DNA from 3 places in the Mesorhizobium sp. L-2-11 genome. Region 2 is predicted to be linked to each of the others. Evidence: riboswitches for the same ligand, from Rfam matches in the RefSeq annotation. Region 2 holds a riboswitch; each other region holds the start of a gene.
What was found. Region 2 has a riboswitch for cobalamin ahead of JG739_RS01535 (aromatic ring-hydroxylating oxygenase subunit alpha). Riboswitches for the same ligand answer to the same signal wherever they lie in the genome.
Positions count from the first base shown of each region.

Region 1: it holds a riboswitch for cobalamin, as region 2 does, so the genes downstream of both, JG739_RS21825 (ABC transporter ATP-binding protein) here and JG739_RS01535 (aromatic ring-hydroxylating oxygenase subunit alpha) in region 2, are expected to answer to the same signal.
Region 3: it holds a riboswitch for cobalamin, as region 2 does, so the genes downstream of both, JG739_RS15105 (CbtB domain-containing protein) here and JG739_RS01535 (aromatic ring-hydroxylating oxygenase subunit alpha) in region 2, are expected to answer to the same signal.

Region 1 covers NZ_AP023257.1:4,550,095-4,557,432, reverse strand. Annotated here, with positions in the region: gene JG739_RS21840 (efflux RND transporter permease subunit) at 1-1,639, opposite strand, end outside; gene JG739_RS21835 (FAD-dependent monooxygenase) at 1,755-3,329, opposite strand; gene JG739_RS21830 (efflux RND transporter periplasmic adaptor subunit) at 3,326-4,459, opposite strand; cobalamin riboswitch at 4,840-5,043, shown strand; gene JG739_RS21825 (ABC transporter ATP-binding protein) at 5,130-5,942, shown strand; gene JG739_RS21820 (ABC transporter substrate-binding protein) at 5,939-6,886, shown strand; gene JG739_RS21815 (FecCD family ABC transporter permease) at 6,916-7,338, shown strand, end outside.
Region 2 covers NZ_AP023257.1:335,493-342,830, forward strand. Annotated here, with positions in the region: gene JG739_RS01520 (ABC transporter ATP-binding protein) at 1-575, shown strand, start outside; gene JG739_RS01525 (DUF680 domain-containing protein) at 667-903, opposite strand; gene JG739_RS01530 (DUF680 domain-containing protein) at 1,031-1,255, opposite strand; cobalamin riboswitch at 1,763-1,965, shown strand; gene JG739_RS01535 (aromatic ring-hydroxylating oxygenase subunit alpha) at 2,079-3,326, shown strand; gene JG739_RS01540 (hybrid-cluster NAD(P)-dependent oxidoreductase) at 3,350-4,465, shown strand; gene JG739_RS01545 (FAD-binding oxidoreductase) at 4,479-5,225, opposite strand; gene JG739_RS01550 (molybdopterin-dependent oxidoreductase) at 5,222-5,830, opposite strand; gene JG739_RS01555 (diphosphate--fructose-6-phosphate 1-phosphotransferase) at 6,254-7,338, opposite strand, start outside.
Region 3 covers NZ_AP023257.1:3,150,207-3,157,544, reverse strand. Annotated here, with positions in the region: gene JG739_RS15135 (tyrosine phosphatase family protein) at 1-394, opposite strand, end outside; gene cobD (threonine-phosphate decarboxylase CobD) at 391-1,446, opposite strand; gene cbiB (adenosylcobinamide-phosphate synthase CbiB) at 1,445-2,413, shown strand; gene cobO (cob(I)yrinic acid a,c-diamide adenosyltransferase) at 2,598-3,212, opposite strand; gene cobU (bifunctional adenosylcobinamide kinase/adenosylcobinamide-phosphate guanylyltransferase) at 3,214-3,711, opposite strand; gene JG739_RS15110 (CbtA family protein) at 3,734-4,498, opposite strand; gene JG739_RS15105 (CbtB domain-containing protein) at 4,514-4,687, opposite strand; cobalamin riboswitch at 4,725-4,932, opposite strand; gene JG739_RS15100 (DUF1624 domain-containing protein) at 5,359-6,351, shown strand; gene JG739_RS15095 (methyltransferase family protein) at 6,348-6,854, shown strand; gene JG739_RS15090 (MerR family transcriptional regulator) at 7,069-7,338, opposite strand, start outside.

The DNA.
Region 1 (7,338 bases), 2.4 Mb from region 2:
ACTCCTGACCGACAAAGCCCATGGCCACGACCGAGAGCGCGAACAGCCCGGCGGTCGCCGACAGTACCAGCCACTTCGCCCGCATTGCCGTTTCGAGCAGCACGCGGAAGCCGCGCGCCAGGCGCGACGGCTTGTAGCTGCCATGACCCTTGATGCGCTCGGGCAGCAGGACGACGCCGGTCAGTGGCGTGAACAGCACCGCGACGACCCAGGAAACGATCAGCGCTATGCCAACGACCGCGAACAGCGAGAAGCAGTATTCGCCGGCGCCACTCTTGGCGAAGCCGACCGGCACGAAGCCGGCAATCGTCACCAGCGTGCCGGTGAGCATCGGGAAAGCGGTCGAGGTGTAGGCATAGGTGGCGGCCGAGATCCGGTCGTAGCCTTCCTCCATTTTGGAAATCATCATCTCGACCGCGATCATGGCGTCGTCGACCAGAAGGCCGAGAGCGATGATCAGCGCGCCGAGCGAGATGCGCTGCAGCGAGATGCCGAAATACTCCATCGTGACGAAGGTGATCGCCAGCACCAGTGGGATGGCGACGGCCACCACGATGCCTGGACGCCAGCCGAGCGCCAGGAAGCTGACGGCGAGCACGATGGCGATGGCTTCGCCAAGGCTCTTGGTGAACTCGCCGACGGATTCTTCGACCACATGCGACTGGTCGGCGACCAGGCCGAGCTCGACGCCGAGCGGCAGCTCGGCCGCCATCTCGTGCATTTTTTCCTTGACGTTCTCGCCGAGCGCAAGCGCGTCGCCGCCTGATGTCATCGAGATGGCGATGCCGAGAGCCGGCTTGCCGTTGAAGCGGAACATCGGCTGTGGCGGGTCGGAATAGGCGCGCCTGACCTCGGCAATATCACCCAGCCTGAAATAGTGGCCGTTGGCATAGAAGTTGATCGCCTTCAGGCTCTCCTCGGAGGTGAAGCTGCCGGAGACCCGGATGGCGATGCGTTCGGGGCCGGCATCGACCGTGCCGCTCGGGGTCAGCGCGTTCTGCGCCTGCAGCGCCTGCGACAGCGTGCCGACGTCGAGCCCGAGTGCGGCGACCTTCTGCGTCGAGAATTCGAGATAGATCTTCTCGTCCTGCTGGCCGATCAACTCGACCTTGGCGACGTCGGGCACCGTCAGCAGCCCGGCGCGCAGGCTGCTGGCCAGGTCCTTCAGCTCACGATGGCTGATGCCGTCGGAGGTGAGCGCGTAGATAAGCGAATAGGTGTCGCCGAACTCGTCATTGTAGAAGGGGCCTTGGACGCCTGAAGGCATCGTCGATTTGATATCGTCGAGCTTCTTGCGCACCTGGTACCAGAGCGGCTGCACCTGATCGGCCGTCACCGTGTCCTTCAGGTTGACGAAGACCACGGATTCGCCGGGCTTGGTGTAGCTCTTGACGTAGTCGAGGTTGGGAAGCTCCTCGAGCTTTTTCTCGATGCGGTCGGTGATCTGTTCGACCGTGTCGCTGGTCGTGGCGCCCGGCCATAAAGTCTTGACCACCATGGTCTTGATGGTGAAGGGCGGGTCCTCTTCGCGGCCGAGGCCCGTATAGGCGAACATGCCGGCGAGCGCGGCCGCGATCATCAGGTAGATGACGAAGCTCTTGTGGCGCAGCGCCCATTCGGAAAGGTTGAATCTGGTCATGATGCAACTCCTTGATGTCGCGCGCAGTCTGGCGCGCGGCCGGCCGACGCCGGCTACGTTGTGCTGTTGAAGGTCGGTCGGTGCTGCGCCCGCGGGTCGGCGGGCGCAGCAACTGTCAGGCCAGGCTGTGCATGGTGCCTGCAACCCGGTAGGGCGCGCGCTCGGCCAGCCTCGGCCGGAGCGAGAGCGCTGCTAGATAGCGCTGGAACGCTGCTGCCTCCTGCACCGGCGAGGCCAGCGCGACATGGCCGTCGGGCCGCACCAGATAGGCACCGTCGCGATGCAGGCCCGTAGCTTTGGCCATGTCGGACCAGGCGAAGCTGTGGATCGGGATGCCGGTCGGAGCCAGCATCGCCCGGAACTCGGCATTCGCCGCGCCATAGACATGCACCTGCCAGTCCAGCGAGCGCAGCGGCTCGAAATTGTTGCCGCTGGCGGTGAGGACATAGGGCAGGCGGTCGCCGCCGCTGATTTTCCCGGCCGTTCCTGAACTGATCGGCCCGGAACGGTACTGGATCGCGGCCTGCGAGATCAGGCCGAAGAAGGCGCGCGAGCCGAACGACGTGTGCAACAGGACGTTCAGGATCTTTGGCATCAGATAGCGGCGAAACAGGCCGACCAGGCGCGAGCGGCTGGTGATGAAGCGGAACGCCGTGTCGGTGCTCTCGATCAACTTCCGGGCAAAGGCGATGCGCTCCGGCTCGTAGCTGTCTAGCAGGCGTTGATCGGCACGGCCTTGAACCACGGCAGCGAGCTTCCAGCCCAGGTTGACCGCATCGCCCATGCCGGTGTTCATGCCCTGGCCGCCGGCCGGGCTGTGGATGTGGCCGGCATCGCCGCAGAGGAACACGCGGCCGACGCGGAAGCGTTCGGCAACGCGGTGGTGGACGCGGTAGGTCGAGAACCAGTTGACTTCGTTGACCTTGATGCCGGTGTCGCGCTCGACATCGGCGCGGATTGCCTCGAAGGTGATCGTCTCATCGGCTTCATGCGCCTTCGGCACGATGCCGATCAGACGCAGTGAACCGGATTGCCTGACCGGCATGGCGATCGCGAAACCGTAAGCGCTGACCGTGGTGTCCATGCCGTTGCGGGTGACCGCGCCGCTGCCCGTCACGTCGGCGACGTAGAAGGCCTGTTCGTAAGTACCACCCGGGAAGCCGATATTTAGCCCATGCCGCACGGTGCTGCGAGCGCCGTCGCAACCGACGAGATAGGCGGTACAGACTGTCTCGGTCACACCGCCACTGCGCAATGTGGCGACAACCGAACTGGTCCTGTCCTCGAAGGCGACCAGTTCGGTGTTGCGCTCGACCCGAACCCCGGCGCGCTCGAGATGCGTGATCAGGATGCGCTCGTGAATGTCTTGCGGCAGCGCGAATGCGAAGGAGTACGGGCTGATGCCGCGGCCGAAGTCGGAGAGCGGCAGCCTTGCGGCGATGCCGGCCGGCGTGCGCACGGTGAGTTGCTCCAGCCGCACGCCGGCGGCAAGCACGTCCTCGACGATGCCGATCTGGCGGTGGAACTCGAGCGTGCGGGCCTGGACGGCGAGCGCGCGCGATGTCTCGCCCGGACCTGCGGCCTTGTCGAAGATGCGGACCGGCACGCCGAGACGGGTGAGCCAGAGGGCAAGCGTCAGCCCGGTTGGTCCGGCGCCGGCAATCAGCACTTTCGTTTGTGACGGGCTCATCTGGCTTCTCCTGCAGCAATGCGAACCTTTTCGTGTTCGCGCAGCCGGTTGATGCCGGCGGTTACGACGACGTCGCCTTCGGCCAGGCCGCTGCTGACGACGACCCGCTCGGTCTCGTAACGGGCAATGACGACTGGCTTCAGCTCGACCGCCGACGAAGCGCTCACAATCCAGACGGCCGGCTTGCCGTCCTTGTCGAACAGCGCACTTCCCGGCAGCATCACGACAGGCGCGCTGGATTCGTTGACACGGCCCGCGACGCTGCTGCCAAAGCGCATTTCATCCGGGGCGTTGCGCAGCGAAACCTTCACCTGGAAGGTGCGGGTAGCGGCATCGGCCACCGGCGACACCTCGCGGATGACGCCGGATGTCGAGATCGCCGGGTTGCTGAGCAGCGAGACAATGATCTCCGGCGGATGCCCGGCCCTGCGGCCATTCGAGAAAGCTGCCTCGGCGATCGAGAAGACGGCGTCGCGGGCTTGCGGATCGGCGATGCGCACGACCATCTGCCCGACATTGACGAGCTGGCCTTCCTCAGCGCCAGTCGCCGTCACCACGCCGTCGAAATCCGCGTGCAGTTCGGTATAGGCGAGCTGATCCCTGGCCATCTCCAAGCCAATCTTTGCCGAGTCCAGCTTGGCTTGCGCCGAGCGGAGGTTCTTCAACGTCGCATCATAGCTGGCGCGCGTCGTGAAGCCTTTGGCAAGCAGTGCTCCGAGGCGGACCTCTGCGGCACTCGCCTCGACCAGCACGGCCTGCGCCGCCGCGACATCGGCCTCGGCGCTACGCAAGCGGTTGCGATAATCCTGGTCCTCGATCCGGGCGAGCACTTCGCCTTTCCTGACCATCTGGCCTACTGCTGCCGTGCGCTGCACGAGCTTGCCGGAGAGCCGGAACCCGAGGTCGCTTTCGCGCTGTGGGCGGATTTCGCCGATGGCGATGCGACTGTCTGCCTGCGGTTCCGGCTTCACCGTCACGGCCTTGACCAGCTTCGCTTCCGGCACATCCGGCTTTGCAGTCGCGGCCTCGCCCTTGGCGGCGTACCAGGTGACGGCAGCGGCGCAGCCGAGCGCCGCGATCGATACGCCGACGAGGCCATGTTTCAACCTGCTGTGGAATGCGGCAGTCATGTTGTCTCCTATCCATGTTGCGGCCGGCGCCGGAACGGGCGCGACAGCCGGCAATGATCCTTGACTGGAGACGGGCCGGGCGCCCTGGCGCGAAAACATGGGGTCAATTGGCCCGTTCACCAGCACGCTTTCATTCGGCTTTTTGGACGCTGAAATCCCGATCGGATTCTGAAAATTTTCCGATGTTTTGGCGACCGACCTCTTCCACGCTGGTCCATTGAAAGGTCGTTGAATTGGGCATCCGGGAAAAACCGGAGCACAGGTATGCCGGTGTTGACAGCAGAGAGTAGCGCTTGATATGTAATATCATTACATATGCGAACGACCGCGCATCATGGTGCGAGCCCAATCAAAACCATTGCGACGCGGTCGGCGGAAATCTACGGTGGAAAGGTGATGGTCCCCGAGTCGAAAGGCAAGGGGTGAAAAGGGAACACGGTGAGATCTTCGGATGGAGGCCGTGGCTGCCCCCGCAACTGTAAGCGGCGAGCAAAATCCGAAATGCCACTGGCCGGCAAGGCTGGGAAGGCTGGATGGCGCAAGGACCCGCGAGCCAGGAGACCTGCCATCAGCATGAGTTGACCGGACGGGGTGTGCCGGGAGGAGACGTGGACATCGGTTTGTCGGCCGGTTCGCTTCCTTCCGTCGCCATTGGAGAAAGTGACGGTAAGTGGACGCCTCCCAGCCTCTTCTTGAAGCGCGTGAACTGAACGCGACGGCGAATGGCCAGCGCCTGGTCAGTGCGGTCAGCCTTTCGGTGGCGGCGGGCGACCGCCTCGCCATCATCGGCCCAAACGGCGCCGGCAAGACGACGCTGCTGCGCATGCTGTGCGGTACGCTGCGGCCAAGCGCGGGAGATGTGAGGTTTGGCGGGCGCCGGCTGGAGACGTTCTCGGCCGCCGAGCGGGCTCTGCACATGGCTGTCGTCGGCCAGACCGATCAGCCTGATCCGCGGCTTGCCGTAATCGATTATGTCGGGCTTGGGCGGGTCCCGCATGCCGGCTTGCGACGCAGAAGCGAGCAACGCGACATCGTCGCCGAAGCGCTTCGCAGAACCGGCCTGCTGCCGCTGCTCGGCCGCACGATCGGCTCGCTGTCCGGTGGTGAGCGGCAACGCGCCCAACTGGCGCGCGCCATCGCCCAGGAGCCCAAAATCCTGTTCCTCGACGAACCGACCAATCATCTCGATCCGCGCGCCCGCAGCGAACTTCTTGAACTCGTATCGCAGTTTGGCATGACCGTCGTGGCGGTGCTGCATGATCTGTCGCTGGTCACGCCATTTGCCACCAGGGTCGCGGTGATGAACGCTGCCCGCCTGCAGGCGTTCGCCGGTCCGCGCGAGGCGCTGACCAAGCAGTTGATCCGCGAGATTTTCGGCGTCGACGTGCTTCGGCTGCGCCATCCGACCGAAGACCGCGAACTCACGGTGTTCGACGTTCCAAACCGTGCCTTCCCTGATTTAACCAAGGAGCAGCATTCGTGAAACGCCTGGCACTGTCTTTTACCTCCCTCCTGCTTGCCCAGACCGCCTTCGCTTTCCCGGTAACGGTCGACAGCTGCGGCACGCCGCTGACGTTCGACGCCGCGCCGAAGCGCGCCGTCATCCAGGATATGAACATGGCCGAGATGGCCTTCGCGCTGGGGCTGCAACCGTCGATCGTCGGCCTGACCGGCATCACCGGATGGTACAAGGTCGGTCCGGAATTCAAGGCCGAGCAGGGCGCGATCCCGGAACTTGCGCCAAAGTATCCGACGCTCGAAAATCTCGTCGCTGTCGAGCCCGATTTCTTTTTCGCCGGCTGGTACTACGGCATGAAGCCGGGCGGCGAGGTGACGCCCGATACGCTGGCCCCGCACGGCATCAAGACGCTGGTGCTGACGGAAAGCTGCGTCCATCTCGACACCAACCGCCCCGCCGCTTCGATGGACCTGCTGTATGGCGACATCGAAAAGCTGGGCAAGATTTTCGGCAAGGAAGCCGAGGCGAAAAAACTTGTTTCGGGCTGGAAAACGCAGCTCGCCGAAATCATGGCGAAGATTGGCGACCGCGAGGGAACGCGGGTGTTTCTCTACGATTCCGGCGAAGACAAACCGTTCACATCCGGCAAGTTCGCGATCCCCAACGCCATGATCGCCGCTGCCGGCGGCGACAACATCATGGCCGACATGCAGACGAGCTGGGGCAATACGGATTGGGAAACGGTCGCTTCCCGCAATCCGCAGTTCCTGATCCTGCTCGATTATCAGGACGGCGGCGGCTACAGGAAACTGCTCGAACTCCTCAAGGTCCATCCGGCGATGAAGGAGACCGATGCGGTCAGGAACGAGCGCTTCGTCGCGCTCCGCTATGCCGAGCTGACGCCTGGACCAGCCAACATCGAGGCGATCGCCAAGATCGCCAGGGCGATGCACCCGGAAGCCTTTTGAGCTTGCGCCACAGGGCATTCGAATTGGCCATGGCAGCAGGGGCAGCAGCGATCGCCGCTCTTGCTTTGCTGTCGATCGCCTATGGATCGACGGTCATAGCGTTGAGCGACGTGATTGCTGCGCTCGGACATGCGGCCGGACTGGACGGAAACCTCGTGCCCGGCCCGGTCGGCAATATCCCGGTTGCCAAGATCCCGGTTGCCAAGATCGTCGTGGATCTCAGGCTGCCACGCACGATCATGGCGATCTGTGTCGGCGCCGGGCTGGGCGTCATCGGCACGCTGTTGCAGACGGTAACGCGCAACGACCTCGCCGATCCGTTCCTGTTCGGCCTGTCCTCGGGCGCCGCGGCGGGTGCTGTTTCCGTCATCACCATTTTTGGTGATCATTTCGGCATCTGGACGTTGCCGGTTGCCGCCTTCACCGGCGGCATATTGGCGGCCGGCATCGTG
Region 2 (7,338 bases):
AGGAATCGATGCCTGCTACGACGATGATCTACGTCACCCACGACCAGGTCGAGGCGATGACGCTGGCCGACCGCATCGTGGTGCTCAAGGAGGGCCATATCGAGCAGGTCGGCACGCCGATGGAGCTCTACAAGAGACCCGGCAATCTGTTCGTCGCCCAATTCATCGGCTCGCCGGCCATGAACATCCTGCCGGCGACGATCGACAAATCAGGCGACCCGACCATCGTCAGCCATGTCGGCGGCCGCAAGGCGACGGTGCCGATCGCCACGCCAGCCTCGGCGACGGGCGCTTCGGTGAGCTTCGGCGTGCGGCCGGAGGATCTGATGATCGCCACCGGCGCAGATTATCTTTTCGAGGGAACGGTGGACTATGTCGAGCAGCTCGGCGAGGTCCAGCTCGTCTATGTCGACATCGGCCGCGCCGACCTGCCGCTGGTGACCAAGCTGCCAGGCAATGTCGAGGTCAAGCGGGGTGCCGCGCTGCGGTTGAATGCCGATGCCGGCGACCTGCATATTTTCGACGCCGACGGACATTCATTCACGCTCCACAAAGCGGAAGCAAAGGCAGCCTGAGAGCGGCGGCCGAACTGATGAAAGTTTTTTTGGCGAGCCCTCAAACAAGAGCAGCGGGCAAGCCCGCCGCTCTTGTTCGTTCCGGTCGCTGTCAGCGGCCGAACAGGTTCCGGTCGCCGCCCTGCGGGGCGGACTTCTGTACGTCGCCCGACGAGTTGAGCAGCTTGTAGACCGGCGAGCCGGTATTGCGCACCGAAGACGTCTGCGTGTTGTCGACGTTGACGGTCGCCTGCTTGTTGATGTCGGTTCCGCCAACGTTGTCGTTGCGGGCATAGGCGCTGCCGGCAGCAATCAAAAAAGCGGCGGCGACAAGAACGATCTTCTTCATTTCAAAACTCCTGGATTTTCTTGATTCCACCAGCGCGGCGGGCAAATGCCGCCGCAGCTGTTTGTTTGACCATGCTCTTTGTTCGAAAACCGCGTTCCATTTTCGGGATCATTGCCTGGACGAACTGTTAGTTGTTGCCGAACAGGTTACGGTCGCTGCCGTGAACGGGCTTCTCGTCAGCCGGAACCGGGTTCTGCGCCGAAGCCGAATTCCGAGTCGAAGCCGTATACGAGTCGCTGTCGACCGCAGCGGCCGGCTGGTTGAGGCCGTCTGACCCATAATGGTCGCTGCCGGCAAAGGCGCTGCCGGTGATGGCCAGAGCGGCGACGGCAGCGAGAGCGATCTTTTTCATTTTTTGGTACTCCAGTATCTTAGTTTTCCGTCCGTCTAGCGGCGTGTCTTGGGAGGACGCGCGTTGTTCGGACAGCCCCAACGTGGGAAGGCCATTCGGCGGATTCCAATCACGAAGTTGTTCCGTGTGGACCAAGAATCTACACCTTGAAATTGTACCAGAGACATCCCCGAATTGATTTTATATCTTATTTTCAATCGCTTATGCCAAATTAGCCGTTCATGATTTGACGGATTGGCGGACCTGCGTTCACGGCGTGCTGCACGCATTGTCAACAGAAACGAACCGTTCGGTTCGATTTTAGAAGCGGCTAACAGTCACTTTTATAAACTGTTAACCTTCCTGGTTTCCGCCGCGGCTCGGATTGGATGTCACGGCAGCCGACAATGGCTGCCGACAAAAGTGAGGTTTCAGCCCTGCAGGTATAAACCTGTAGGTTTCGCCGGCGGTGTCGCGCCGCATGGATACGATGTCGCTTTCATGCCGACAGTCAGCCGGCCGGCATGATTAGATCGCGCCATCTCAGGTGCCGCTTGGTGACGACGAAGCGGAGAATTGGGAAGCCGGTCAGAACCCGGCGCTGCCCCCGCAACGGTGGTGGAGTTCAAGTCGCAACGGGAGACCACTGGGCCACAAGCCTGGGAAGGTGTCGCGATGGGTCCGCAAGGACACTCCAGAGCCCGGAAACCAGCCCGAGATTTTTAGACTCGACTGATCGCGGTGGGCGGTCAAGAGGTGGATGATGCATGTCCGGCCCTGTCGCCGGCGTGCAAGCGGTCCTCCCTCCATCACCACCAGTTCAGTCCTTACACGAGGACAGGACATGGACGCGCGCAACGACATGCTGAGGCTCTTGCACGGCCGCAGGCAAGGCTATTCGCTTGAGCAGCCCTTCTACACCGATCCAGATTTCTTCAAGCTCGACATGGAGCTGATCTGGTATCGCGACTGGCTGTTCATCGGCCACGATTGCGAGTTGCCGAAACCTGGCAGCTACATCACCGCCCAGATCGGCGACTATCCGCTCGTGCTGGTCCGCGACCAGCAAGGCAAGGTCAATGCCTTCCACAATTCCTGCCGGCATCGCGGCAGCCGTGTCTGCAATGCCGACAAGGGCACTGCGGCGAAGCTCGTCTGCCCGTATCACCAGTGGACCTACGAGCTGGACGGCCGTCTCTTGTTTGCTCGCCAGATGGCAGACGGCTTCGACAAGAGCCAGTTCAGTCTGAAGCCGGTGGCTTGCGAAAGCGTCGGCGGCTATATCTTCATCTGCCTGGCCAACGAGCCGGCGGACTTCGCGCCAATGCGCGCCATGATCGAGCCTTACCTCCTGCCCCACCGGCTGCGCGAGGCAAAAATCGCCTTCGAATCGACCATCGTCGAGAAGGGCAACTGGAAGCTCGTCTGGGAGAACAACCGCGAGTGCTACCATTGCGCCGGCAACCATCCGGAACTCTGCAAGACATTCCCGGAAGCGCCGACCGTGACCGGGGTGCAGGGTGCCGACAGCGATCCGGAAATGCTCGCGCACTGGGCGAAATGCGAGGCGGCAGGCCTGCCGAGCAAGTTCCGCATCGATCCGGCCGGGCAGTATCGCGCCACCCGCGCACCGCTGCTGCGCGACGCCGTCAGCTATACGATGACGGGAAGACGCGCGGTGAAGAAGCACCTTTCCGACAGCGTTTCGACCGACCGTATCGGCTCGCTGCTGCTCTATCACTATCCGACGACCTGGAACCATGTCCTCGGCGATCATGCCGTCACCTTCCGCGTGCTGCCGATCAGCGCCACGGAAACGGCCGTCACCACCAAATGGCTCGTCCACAAGGACGCGGTCGAGGGCGTCGATTACGACCTCGCCGAGCTTACCCATGTCTGGACCGAGACCAACGACCAGGACCGTCGCATCGTCGAGGAAAACGCCTTCGGCATACTGTCGCCGGCCTACGAGCCCGGCCCCTATTCGGAACTGCATGAGGGCGGCGTCATCCAGTTCGTCGAATGGTACGCCTCCTTCATCGGGCCGCGCCTTGCCGAGGACGGCCGTCCGGCGTTGCGCAGCGTCGCCTGAGCGGGATCAACGGGATGAATGCGATGACGGACCTTGGGCTCTACCGACATCTCGACGACATGGCGCCCTGGAACGACAGGCTCCAGGTGCTGGAAGTCATCGGCGTCAGCGACGAGGCGCCTGAGGTGAAGACCTTCACCTTCCGCTCTGACAACCAGACATGGTTCCGTTACAGACCGGGGCAGTTCGTGACGCTGGAACTGCCGACCACCGATGGCCCGTTGATGCGGACCTATACGCTGTCGTCCTCACCGTCGCGGCCGTTCTCGATCGCGGTGACGGTGAAAGCGCAGGCCGGCAGCTTCGGCACACGCTGGATGTTCGACAATCTGAAGCCCGGCGTTCACGTGAAGGCCTATGGGCCGGCGGGCGACTTTTCGCTGCACAGCCATCCCGCCGCCAAGTATCTGTTCATTTCGGCCGGTTCCGGCGTGACGCCGATGATGTCGATGCTGCGCTGGCTAAACGACTGCGCGCCATGGACCGATGTCGGCTTCGTCAACTGTGCACGAAAGCCCGAGGAGATCATCTTCCGCAAGGAGCTCGAGCTGCTCGGCAGCCGCATGCCTGGCCTGACGCTCGGTTTCATGATCGAGGAGCGGTCCAGCCGTGAGGGCTGGTTCGGCCATATGGGCCGGATCGACGCGATACGGCTGCCGCTGCTGGCACCCGATTTTCGCGAGCGCGAAATTTTCTGCTGCGGCCCCGACCCGTTCATGCGCGCCGTGCGGCAGATGCTGGAGGGGGCCGGCTTCGACATGGCCAACTATCATCAGGAAAGCTTTGCGGCCCCAAGGGTGGAGGAAATACCGGCCCCGTTCGGTTCGCCGGCAGAAGGTGGGCCGGCAGGGGGCGGGATCGAGGTACCTGTCGAGGCCGCAACGCCGATCCGCTTTTCGCTTTCGGATGTCGATGCCGACTGCGTTGCCGGCCAGACCGTGCTGCAGACGGCGCGCGCTTCGGGCGTACGAATTCCTGCAGCCTGCGAGTTCGGCCTGTGCGGAACCTGCAAGGTGAAAAAGATCTCGGGCACAGTCGAGATGAGCCACAATGGCGGCATCCTCGATCACGAGATCGACGACGGTTTTATTCTCGCCTGCTGTTCAAGGCCGCTGTCGGCGCTCGAAATTGAGGTCTGACAGGTGGGGGCGCTTAAACCCCGTAACGTTCGGTGCGGATGAGGCCTGCCGGAACGCCGGCATCGATCAGCGCCTGGGCGGCGGCCGACACGAAGGCATTCGAGCCGCAGACAAAGGCGAACCTTGGCGGCGCGGGCAGCCGCAACATCGATTGCTCCATCATCGCGGCATCGACCCGCCGCGAATAGTCCGCCGGGCGCCGGGCCGGCTCGCGGGTCAGCGCCAACACCAGATCGAAGCCGTCCCGGCGATTGTGGAGGTCGATCAGCTCGTCGCGAAAGATCACCTCGTCCCAGACCCGCGCGGAAAACACCAGTGCCGCGGGCACCGCCGATCTGCGCGCGGCACGATGGCGGATCATCGCCATCAGCGGCACCACGCCGGACCCGCCGCCGACCAGCAGAAGCGGGCCGCCGTCGCTGTCGGACCAGACGAAGTGGCCGCCAAGCGGTCCGCGCAACTCGACCTCGTCGCCAACCGCCGCGATATCGTGAAAGAACGGTGAGACCTCGCCGTCATCGAGCCTTTCGATTGCCAGTTCGATCGTCTCGCCGGCTTCCGGCGCCGAGGCGATTGAGTAGGAGCGGCGCGCCTGATAGCCGTCCGGCGCCGTCAGCCTGACATCGACATGCTGCCCGGCACGATAGGCGAAGGGCCGCGACGGCTGGAGGAAAAAGCTGGTGACGCGCGGCGTGCGCTTTTCGATGCGGGCGATGGTCACCGTCTGCCAGGGCGACTGCGCCGCCGGCCCGTCGCTCATGGATCGCCCGTATAGCGCTGCTCGCGCCACGGGTCGCCATAGATGTGATAGCCGCGCAGTTCCCAGAAGCCCGGCTCGTCGCGCTCGGTGAACTGCAGCCCATTCAGCCATTTGGCCGACTTCCAAAAATAGAGATGCGGAACCAGCAGCCGCGCCGGGCCGCCATGGTCCGGCGTGATCGGCTTGCCCTCGTAAAGCAGCGCCACCATCGCCTTGCCGGCAGTGAGATCCTGCGTCGGCACGTTGGTGGTATAGCCGTCGAAGGACAGCGCAAGTGTGAAGGCCGTCGGTGGCTCGATGCCGGCATCCGCCAGAATATCGTCGACCAGCACACCTTGCCACGCCGTGTCGAACTTGGTCCACGCGGTGACACAATGGATGTCGCGCGTCATCTTGGTCAAAGGCAGCGCGTTGAACTCTGTCCAGTTCCACGTCTTGATCGGCCGCGGTCCGTGCTTGAGCGTGAACGACCAGTCCTCGGTGCGCACACGCGGCGTCGGCCCGGCCGACAGCACCGGAAACCCTTGCTCGAGATACTGCCCCGGCGGGATACGCGCATCCGTGTCGGTGGGGGGCTTTCGCCCGGAGAAGCCGCGGGTGACCATCGGGACAATCCGTTTTGAGCAAAGGTCCAATCGACCGTTGTCAGTTTTCTCGAAGACGCCCGCGCGGGCAACCAGAATCTTGGCAACCGCAGAGTCCACAAGACGAGGGAGCGTTGGGGAAGCTTACGAAGATTCAGTTCAGAGAGGGTGGCGGCCGCCCAGATATCACCTGTCAAGGACGATGCTGACCGAGCCGTTCGTGCTGATTTCGTGCGCGCCAATCGGTCAACTGGCCAATTGTCGATGCCGACGCTGCCCCTCATCCGCCTGCCGGCACCTTCTCCCCGTATAGGTACGGTCCCTATACGGGGAGAAGTGCCCGGCAGGGCGACGCCGACCTGAAGCGATCATCTTGCAACTTTGACTAATCTCACCGTCGACCGCAGTTTTGCTGAACCAACCAAGCACCGCCAGAAAGCCGGCTCAGACGAACGGCTTTCCGACCTTGTACTTTTCGGGAACCAGCCGCTTCAGATAGGCCATTCCTGCGTCGGAGAGCTGGTTGGCATCCGGCAGCATGAAATCGTCGGGCATGTGGCGGGTCTTGCCTGCGACGTTTTTCAGCGGCACCTTGTTCAGCACGGTTTTCTCACCGTCATATTGCAGCGCCACCGAGCCGCCGCCTTGTTCGGCGACAGCGACCGCAAAGACGCCGGCATCGAAAGCTTCCTGCGCATCGACGGGGTTGATGGCGCCGACATAACCGCGCGGCATGTAGCCGAGCGCGTCGACCCGCGCCCGCTTGCCCGGCAATCCTTCGGCCAGCGCGCGTTCGAGGGCGGCCGGCAGGTCGCTGCCCGACAGCTTGACGTTGCCATGCGCATCGCGCTCCAGCTTGTCCGGCGGCACGAGACTTTCGACCAGCGCCTTGCCGTCGGCGGTGCTGACGCCTTCGGAGACTGCGACGATGCAGCGCTTGTGACGATCGAGCCTGGCGCGCACGTCGTCGATGAAGGCCGCAGCCGAGAACGGACGCTCCGGCACATAGAGGAGATGCGGGCCGCTGTCGGGATCAAGCTGCCATGCGGCGGCGGCGGCGGTGAGGAAACCGGCGTGCCGGCCCATGACGATACCGACATAGATGCCCGGCAGAGCACGGAAGTCGAGGTCGACCGAGAGAAAGGCGCCGGCGACGAACTCGGCTGCCGAAATGAAGCCCGGCGTGTGGTCGTTCTCCTCGAGATCGTTGTCGATGGTTTTCGGCGCATGGACGAAAGCCATCTTGCCACCGGCGGCGTCGGTCAGGATCTGCTGCGTGCCGGACGTGTCGTTGCCGCCGATGTAGATGAAGGCATCGGCGCTCGCCTTCTTAAGTCCGTTGAGGATGACCTCGCAATAGGCCTCGTCCGGCTTGTCGCGCGTCGAGCCAAGCGCGGCGCTCGGCGTCGCCGCAATCAACCGCAACCGGTCCTCGGGGATAGCCGAAAGATCGACATAGTTGCCGTCGCGGATGCCGCGCACGCCATGGATGGAGCCCAAAACCTTGGCGCCGGGATGCCGCCTGCGGA
Region 3 (7,338 bases), 2.8 Mb from region 2:
CGATCAGCCGCGGATTGGGTGTCGCCGTCGGCGACAGGGCGCGCAGCGTCTCGGCCAATTCGACCTCGCAGCGCTGCGGCGCCAGTGCCGCCGCGATGATGTAGGCCGAGGCCGTAGACCGGCTGATGCCGGCATAGCAATGCACGACCAGCGGCCTTGCACGATCCCATCGGCGCGCGAAATCGAGCAGGCTGCGGACATGCTCCTCGCCCGGCATGGTCATGCCCTCCTGCGCCACCGCAATATCGTGCATGACCAGATGCAGATGGTTTTCCCGGGCGATCGAGGCCGGGCGTGTCACTTCGGTGCCGGCGGCGAGCAGCGAAAGCAGCCGCTCGGCCCCGGTTCTCGTGACCGTTTCCTCGACCTTCGACAGCGAACAGACATGGATCATTGTCGGACCTCCCTGGTGTCATCGTCGCGTTGTTGCGCCCAATCGGCAAGTGCCGATTCGAGCCGCTGCCATTCCTCGCCCTCGCCCGGCAGTCCGGCGCGCAGCACATGCGGCCGGTCGGAGAAATGGCGAAGCAGGATGCCGCGCTCGCCAAGCACCGAAAACAGACCGGCGGCGTCCGCCAGCCTGATATAGCGGAACAGCGTGGTGCCGCCGGCAACAGCAACGCCGAAGCGGCCGAACAGCGCATCGAGCCGTGCCGCATCCCTGGCCAGACGGCGCCGCATCTCGGTCTGCCAGCCGCTGTCCGCAAGCGCGCGGATGCCATATTCAAGCGCCGGGCCGGCAACCGCCCACGGCCCGAACTGCGCCTCCAGCCGTTCGACCGTCAGCGCGTCGGCCAATGCAAAGCCGAGCCGCAGGCCGGCAAGGCCAAAAAACTTGCCGAAGGAGCGCAGCACGACGATGCCGCCATGCTCGACATCGCCGGCCAGGCTTTCCGGGCGCGGGCCGACATCCATGAACGCCTCGTCGACGATGAGCAGCCCGCCTCTGGCGCGCAGTTTTTCGGCAAGCGCCAGCAGCTCCTTGCGTTGGACGATGCGCCCGTCCGGATTGTTGGGGTTGACGACGATGGCAAGGTCGGCTCCTGCCAGGGCCTCGAAATCATCTATCTCCGTCACCGCATGGCCGGCGATTGCCGCTGCCCGCTGATGTTCGGCATAGGTCGGCCCGAGCACCAGCGCCCTGCCGGGGCTGACCAGCGAAGCGATGCGCGGCAACAGGATCTGCGTGCCCGGCGCCGCCATCACGTTGGCCGCCGATGGCGCGCCATAGACGCTTGCCGCGACGTAGGCCAGTTCGCGCACGCGCGCGGCTTCCGGCAATCTCGACAGGGCGGTGGCGGGCAGCTCGAAAAACGGATAGGAGTGCGGATTGATACCGGTCGAGAGGTCGACGAAGGGCTGTGGCGCATGCGGAAAAAGTGCCCTCGCCCGGCCGAGGCTTCCGCCGTGATCCACCAGTGCCGCCGCTCCATCAAGAGACTTCATGTCGATCCTGATCGCTTTCCTGTCACTGCTTGTTGAATTCGCTGTCGGCTATCCCAGCTGGCTGCTCGGCGCCATCGGCCATCCCGTCACCTGGTTTGGCAGGCTGATATCCTTTCTCGACCGCAGGCTCAACCGCGATACTGATTCCGACGCCCTGCGTCGCCGGCGCGGTGTTCATGCACTGCTGATCATCGTGCTGGTGCCGGCCACCATCGCTTTCGCGGTGGAAACCATGCTCGCCGGCATTCCAGCCGGATTGATCCTCACCGCGCTCCTGGCGACATCGCTGCTGTCGCAGAAGAGCCTGGCCGAACATGTCGAGGCGGTGGCCGACGGGCTCGACAATGGCGGACTCGACATCGGACGTGTTGCCGTCTCGCAGATCGTCGGCCGCGATCCGGAAAAGCTCGACAGAGCCGGCGTCTGCCGCGCGGCGATCGAAAGCCTGGCCGAGAATTTTTCCGACGGCGTCGTCGCGCCGGTTTTCTGGATCGGCGTCGGCGGGCTGGCCGGCGGCGTCGCCTACAAGGCCGCCAACACCGCCGATTCGATGATCGGCCACCGCACGCCGCGCCACGAAGCTTTTGGCCGGGCGGCGGCGCGCTTCGACGACCTGATCAACCTGCCGGCATCGCGGCTGACCGCGCTGCTCATCGTGCTGGCCGCCTTCCTCGTCAAAGGCGCCGATGCCGGCAACGCCTGGCGCACCGTGCGGCGCGACGCGAAGAAGCACCGCTCGCCCAATGCCGGCTGGCCTGAAGCAGCGATGGCCGGCGCGCTCGGCCTGGCGCTGGCCGGGCCGCGCTCCTACGACGGCGTCATGGTCGATGACGCGTTCATGGGCGAAGGCGGCCGCCGCGATGTCGAGAGCATGGACATCAGACGTGCGCTAAGACTCTATCGGGTTGCCGACGTTCTGCTGATGGGACTGTTCGGCTTGCTGTCGGTGATCGTCATCGCCGCGTGATGTCCACTGTGCGGCCACCTTCTCCCCTTGTGGGAGAAGGTGGATCGGCGCGCAGCGCCGAAACGGAAGAGGGGTGCTGGACGGAGTGCTGTCAGTGCCAAGCTGGAACACCCCTCATCCGACCTCGCTTCGCGAGGCCACCTTCTCCCACAAGGGGAGAAGGAAGAAGAGGCGGGCAAACTCCTCAGAACTCAATCCCTTGCTGCGCCTTCACGCCGGCGGAAAAGTGATGCTTGGTCACGCCCATCTCGGTGACCAGATCGGCGGCATCGACCAGCGCCGGCTTGGCGTTGCGGCCGGTGACGACGACATGCAGGTTTTCGCGCCGGCCTTTCAGCGCCGCCACCACCGTGTCGAGATCGAGATAGTCGTAGCGCAGCGCGATGTTCAATTCGTCGAGCACTAGAAGGCTGATCGATGGATCGGCCATCAGCTCGAGTGCCTTGGCCCAGGCAGCCTCGGCGGCGGCGATGTCGCGCTTCAGATCCTGCGTCTCCCAGGTAAAACCCTCGCCCATCGTGTGCCAGACGACCCGGTCGCCGAAGGCGGCAAAGGCGTCCTTCTCGCCGGTATGCCATTTGCCCTTGATGAACTGGACGACGCCGACACGCCTGCCGTAGCCGAGCATCCTCAGCGCCAGTCCGAAGGCGGCAGTGGTCTTGCCCTTGCCGGGGCCGGTGTTGACGATCAGCAGTCCCTTCTCGACTGTCTTGGCCGCGACCTCGGCGTCCTGCACCGCCTTGCGCTTGGCCATCTTGGCGCGGTGGCGTTCCTCGTCCCTGTCGTCGATATCGGTCATCTCACTTCACCTTGAGCGGCAGTCCCGCCACCATCAGCAGCACCGTGCCGGCGACGGCGGCGACCTGCTGGTTGAGCCGACCGGCGGCATCGCGAAACCGGCGGGCAAGCGCATTGTCGGGCACGATGCCCTGGCCGACCTCGTTGGAAACCACGAACCACGGCCCGCGCGGCCGCGACAGCACATCCGCCAGCCCTCGGCATTCGGCCTCAATGTCGCGTTCCGCCAGCATATGGTTGGACAGCCACAGCGTCAGGCAGTCGATCAGGACGGGCCGGCCGTCAGGCAGCGCCCCGATCGCGTCGACGAGATCGAGCGGCGCGTCGATGGTCGTCCAGCCGTCGCCGCGCCGCGCCCGGTGCAGCGCGATGCGCTCGCGCATCTCGTCGTCATAGGTTTGCGCCGTGGCGATATAAGCCCACGGCGCCGGGCAGGCCGTCACCAGGCTTTCGGCATGCGCGCTCTTGCCCGAGCGTGCGCCGCCGATGACCAGGGTCAGCTTGCTGCCTGGAGCAGCGCGATCAGGCAAGGTTTTCGCGCAGGCCGGTTGCGGTGCCGGTCAAGCGGCCGCGCACCAGGCCGACGACAGCGCCGAGCACCAGCCAGAACACCAGATTGGTCAGCGTCACCGCCACCACGAACTGGTGGTGCAGGCCTTCCGGGATCGGCGATTCGAAATTTTCGGGCTGCGGCGCGCCGACAATATGCGGCGCCACGATCAACGCCACGGCAATCACCGCCAACGGCAGCGATTTGCGAAAGGCGAGCAGGCCGAGACCGGCCGCGGTCGCCACCACCGTCGCCGTCCACCAGATCTGGCGCTGGGCGAGATCGGCCGTCGGCATCGCCGGCAGTTCTGGCGGCAAGCCAAGGTTCGGGGCCAGCGTGAATACGGCAAAGCCGGCAAAGCCCCAGAACAGGCCCTGACGCCAATTGCCGATGCCGCCGGCGAACTCCGAAGCAGCGACCAGGGTCAGCGCAAAGCCGATGCCGGTGACGACATTGGCAACGACGTTGAAAGCGAAGCGTTCAAAACCGTCGGCCGGCGCCCAGCCTTCCTCTTCCGCGGTGGCTGCTTCAGCCGGCACGGCGCTGCTCATGGCATTGCCGCCTGGCGCGGCCGGCGCCAAACCATGGTCATGCGTGTGGCCACCACCGGCCTGTTCGTAGACTTCCGCCTTGAGGATGAGCGGCACCGTGGCGTAGGCCTGCATGCAGGCGAGAACGACGCCGGCGACAAGCCCTGCGATCGCCGCGATGAACACGACGTTGCGAAACAGTGTCATCGTGTCAGCCCCTTGTCAGTGGCAGGGAAAGCCCATCGAATGGCGATAGTCGTGGGCGGCATTGTGGACCGCATCGATATGCGAGAAGCCGACAAAACCCATGACAAAAACGCCGAGAAATGCAGCAAGCGCCAATTGCACGAAGCGCGACTGCGAGGAGACGGAAGCGCCGAGCGAGACGGAATTCATGTCTTGTCCTTTCGCCCTCCACCCGAGGGCATAGAAGTCAGTTCTCCTGTCGCCGGCAGGTCTCCTGGCTCGCGGATCAGCGCCCTTCCCCACCTTCCCGAAGAGATCATCCCGAAGAACTCTTCAGTGGCATATGGAGAGGACTACCGCACACAGTTGCGGGGGCAGCCACGGCATTGGGCAAATTTTTACCCTTACCGCATTCCCTCTTGGTTCCAAACGGAACCGACGACGGCCGCGACTATAGGCAAAATCGCCGCGCCCGGCAAACCAAATTCCGTCAGCTATGAGTGCGAATGCGCCGTCTCAGGAACCAGCTTGGGTTCCTCTGACGCCGCGATCTTGATGGTTGAATCGTCCGCGCTGCCCCTCACCTGCCTGCCGGCATCCTCTCCCCGTAGAACGGGGAGAGGGGGCTGTCATCGGCGATTTCGCCAATCATCAGCGTTGCAGGGATGGCGCCGGCGTTGCGGCCGGCTTCTTTCTCCCCGTGCACGGGGAGAAATGCCCGGCAGGGCAATGAGGGGCGGCACCGGCTTCGACAACTGGGTGCGAGCGGCGTACGGCGCTTTAGCCTAAGCCCTGAGCATCACCAGGATTTGGCCCTGTCTTCTTTTGTCCGGGGCACCCATGATAATCGTCTTGCAGCACTGAATCAGAATTGCGAGATCATGACCATTCCTATGCCGGCCGTTCACGACCGATCCAGGCGCATCATCGCTATCGACGTCGCCCGCGGCATCGCTTTGCTTGCCATGGCGAGCTACCATTTCACCTGGGATCTCGAATTCTTCGGCTACACCGATCCCGGCCTGACTGCCTTTGGCTGGTGGAAGTTCTACGCGCGCTGCATCGCTTCGACCTTCCTGTTCCTGGTCGGCGTCAGCCTGTTCCTCGCCCATGGCAAACAAATCCGCTGGAACGGCTTTTGGAAACGCTTCGCCATGGTCGCCGGGGCTGCGCTCGCCATATCGGCGGCCACAAGGTTTTTCACGCCCGACAGTTTCATCTTCTTCGGCATCCTGCACGAGATCGCGCTCGCCAGCCTGCTCGGCCTGGCGTTCCTGCGGCTGCCGGCGCTGCTGACGCTGGTTGTCGCAGCTTTCGTCATCACCGCGCCGCTCTACCTCAGGTCGGAGATCTTCGATCATCCGGTCCTGTGGTGGGTCGGCCTGTCGGCAACCAACCCGCGCTCCAACGATTATGTCCCGCTGTTTCCATGGTTCGGCGCCGTGCTTGTCGGCATCGCAGCGGCAAAGCTTGCCTTCGCCTCCGGCGTGCTGACGCGGCTGGCGGGCCTGACGCCCGGCCGCTGGACCAATCCGCTGGTCTTTATCGGCCGGCACAGCCTCGCCTTCTATCTGATCCACCAGCCGGTGCTGATCGGCTCGATCTGGCTGTTTTCGCAAGTCATGCCGGCAGCGGTCGAAACCAGGCAGGTCGCCTTCCAGAAAGAGTGCCAGGCATCGTGCGAGCAATCGCGCGACACGAAGTTCTGCACCAGCTATTGTGTCTGCATGCTCGATACGCTCGAGGGCGAGGCCACGCTTGATCGGCTCTACCGCAACGACCAGGCTGCGGAATGGCAGGCGCACCTCGACGAGCTCGCCGGCGCCTGCACTGCCAAAGCCGACAGCACTTTGATGGAGGGAGGAGCACAATGACCGACCATCAGCAGAAACCGGGCCAACAGAAACCGGGACAGCAAAAACCGGGGGGTATACCGTGGCCGCCGCTGATCTATATCGCGGCCATCGCCGTCAGCATTGCGCTTGGCTTGCTTTATCCGCTGCCATGGATCGGCGGCCTTTTGGGCGACATCCTGTTCGCAGCCGGCTGGGTGGCATTGTTCGGCGTCGTCGCACTCTGGTTCACGGCGATCCGCACCATGATCCGGGCAAAGACGACGCTCCATCCGAACGCCGTGCCGGACCATCTGGTGACGACAGGCCCCTTCGCCGTCAGCCGCAATCCGATCTATCTGGCCAACACGCTGCTGATGATCGGCGTCGCCCTTATCTCGGGCAACCCATGGTTCCTGCCGCTGGCGATCATCGCCGCCTTCGCAACGCAAAAAATGGCGATCGAGGGCGAGGAAAAAGTTCTGGCAACGAAATTCGGCAAGAAATACCGGGATTACGCGAAAAAGGTGCGGCGCTGGATTTGAGGCGGCAAGGTCTTTTTCAGAATTCGCTCTGGCGAGTCAGATAGCGTGGTTTTCGAGAACCGGAGCGGAGCGCACATTTGAGTACGTGAGCACCGGCCTACGCCGGCCGTAGCCTTAACTACCACGATTACTCATGGTGCTTCGGCCGGCGAAGGCCGGAAGCGCAGAGAACCACGCTAGCTGGCCGCGAGAGTAGAATTATCAAAAAGGCCGATCAGGTGTTGACGCCAAGCTCCACCAGCCGCTCGACGCAGGACTCTTCGGCCTGGTCGAGTTCGGCCAGGGTCTCTTCGAGGTCGCGGCGCTTCTGGCGCAGATCCTCACGCTTTTCCTCGATGCGCTTGATCATCAGATTGAGTTGACCGACCTCGCCGGGCGGCTCCTTGTACATCTGGATGATTTCGCGGATTTCGTTGATCGAAAAGCCGAGCCTCTTGCCGCGCATGATCTGGCGGATGAGGTGCCGGTCCGACGGGCGAAACAG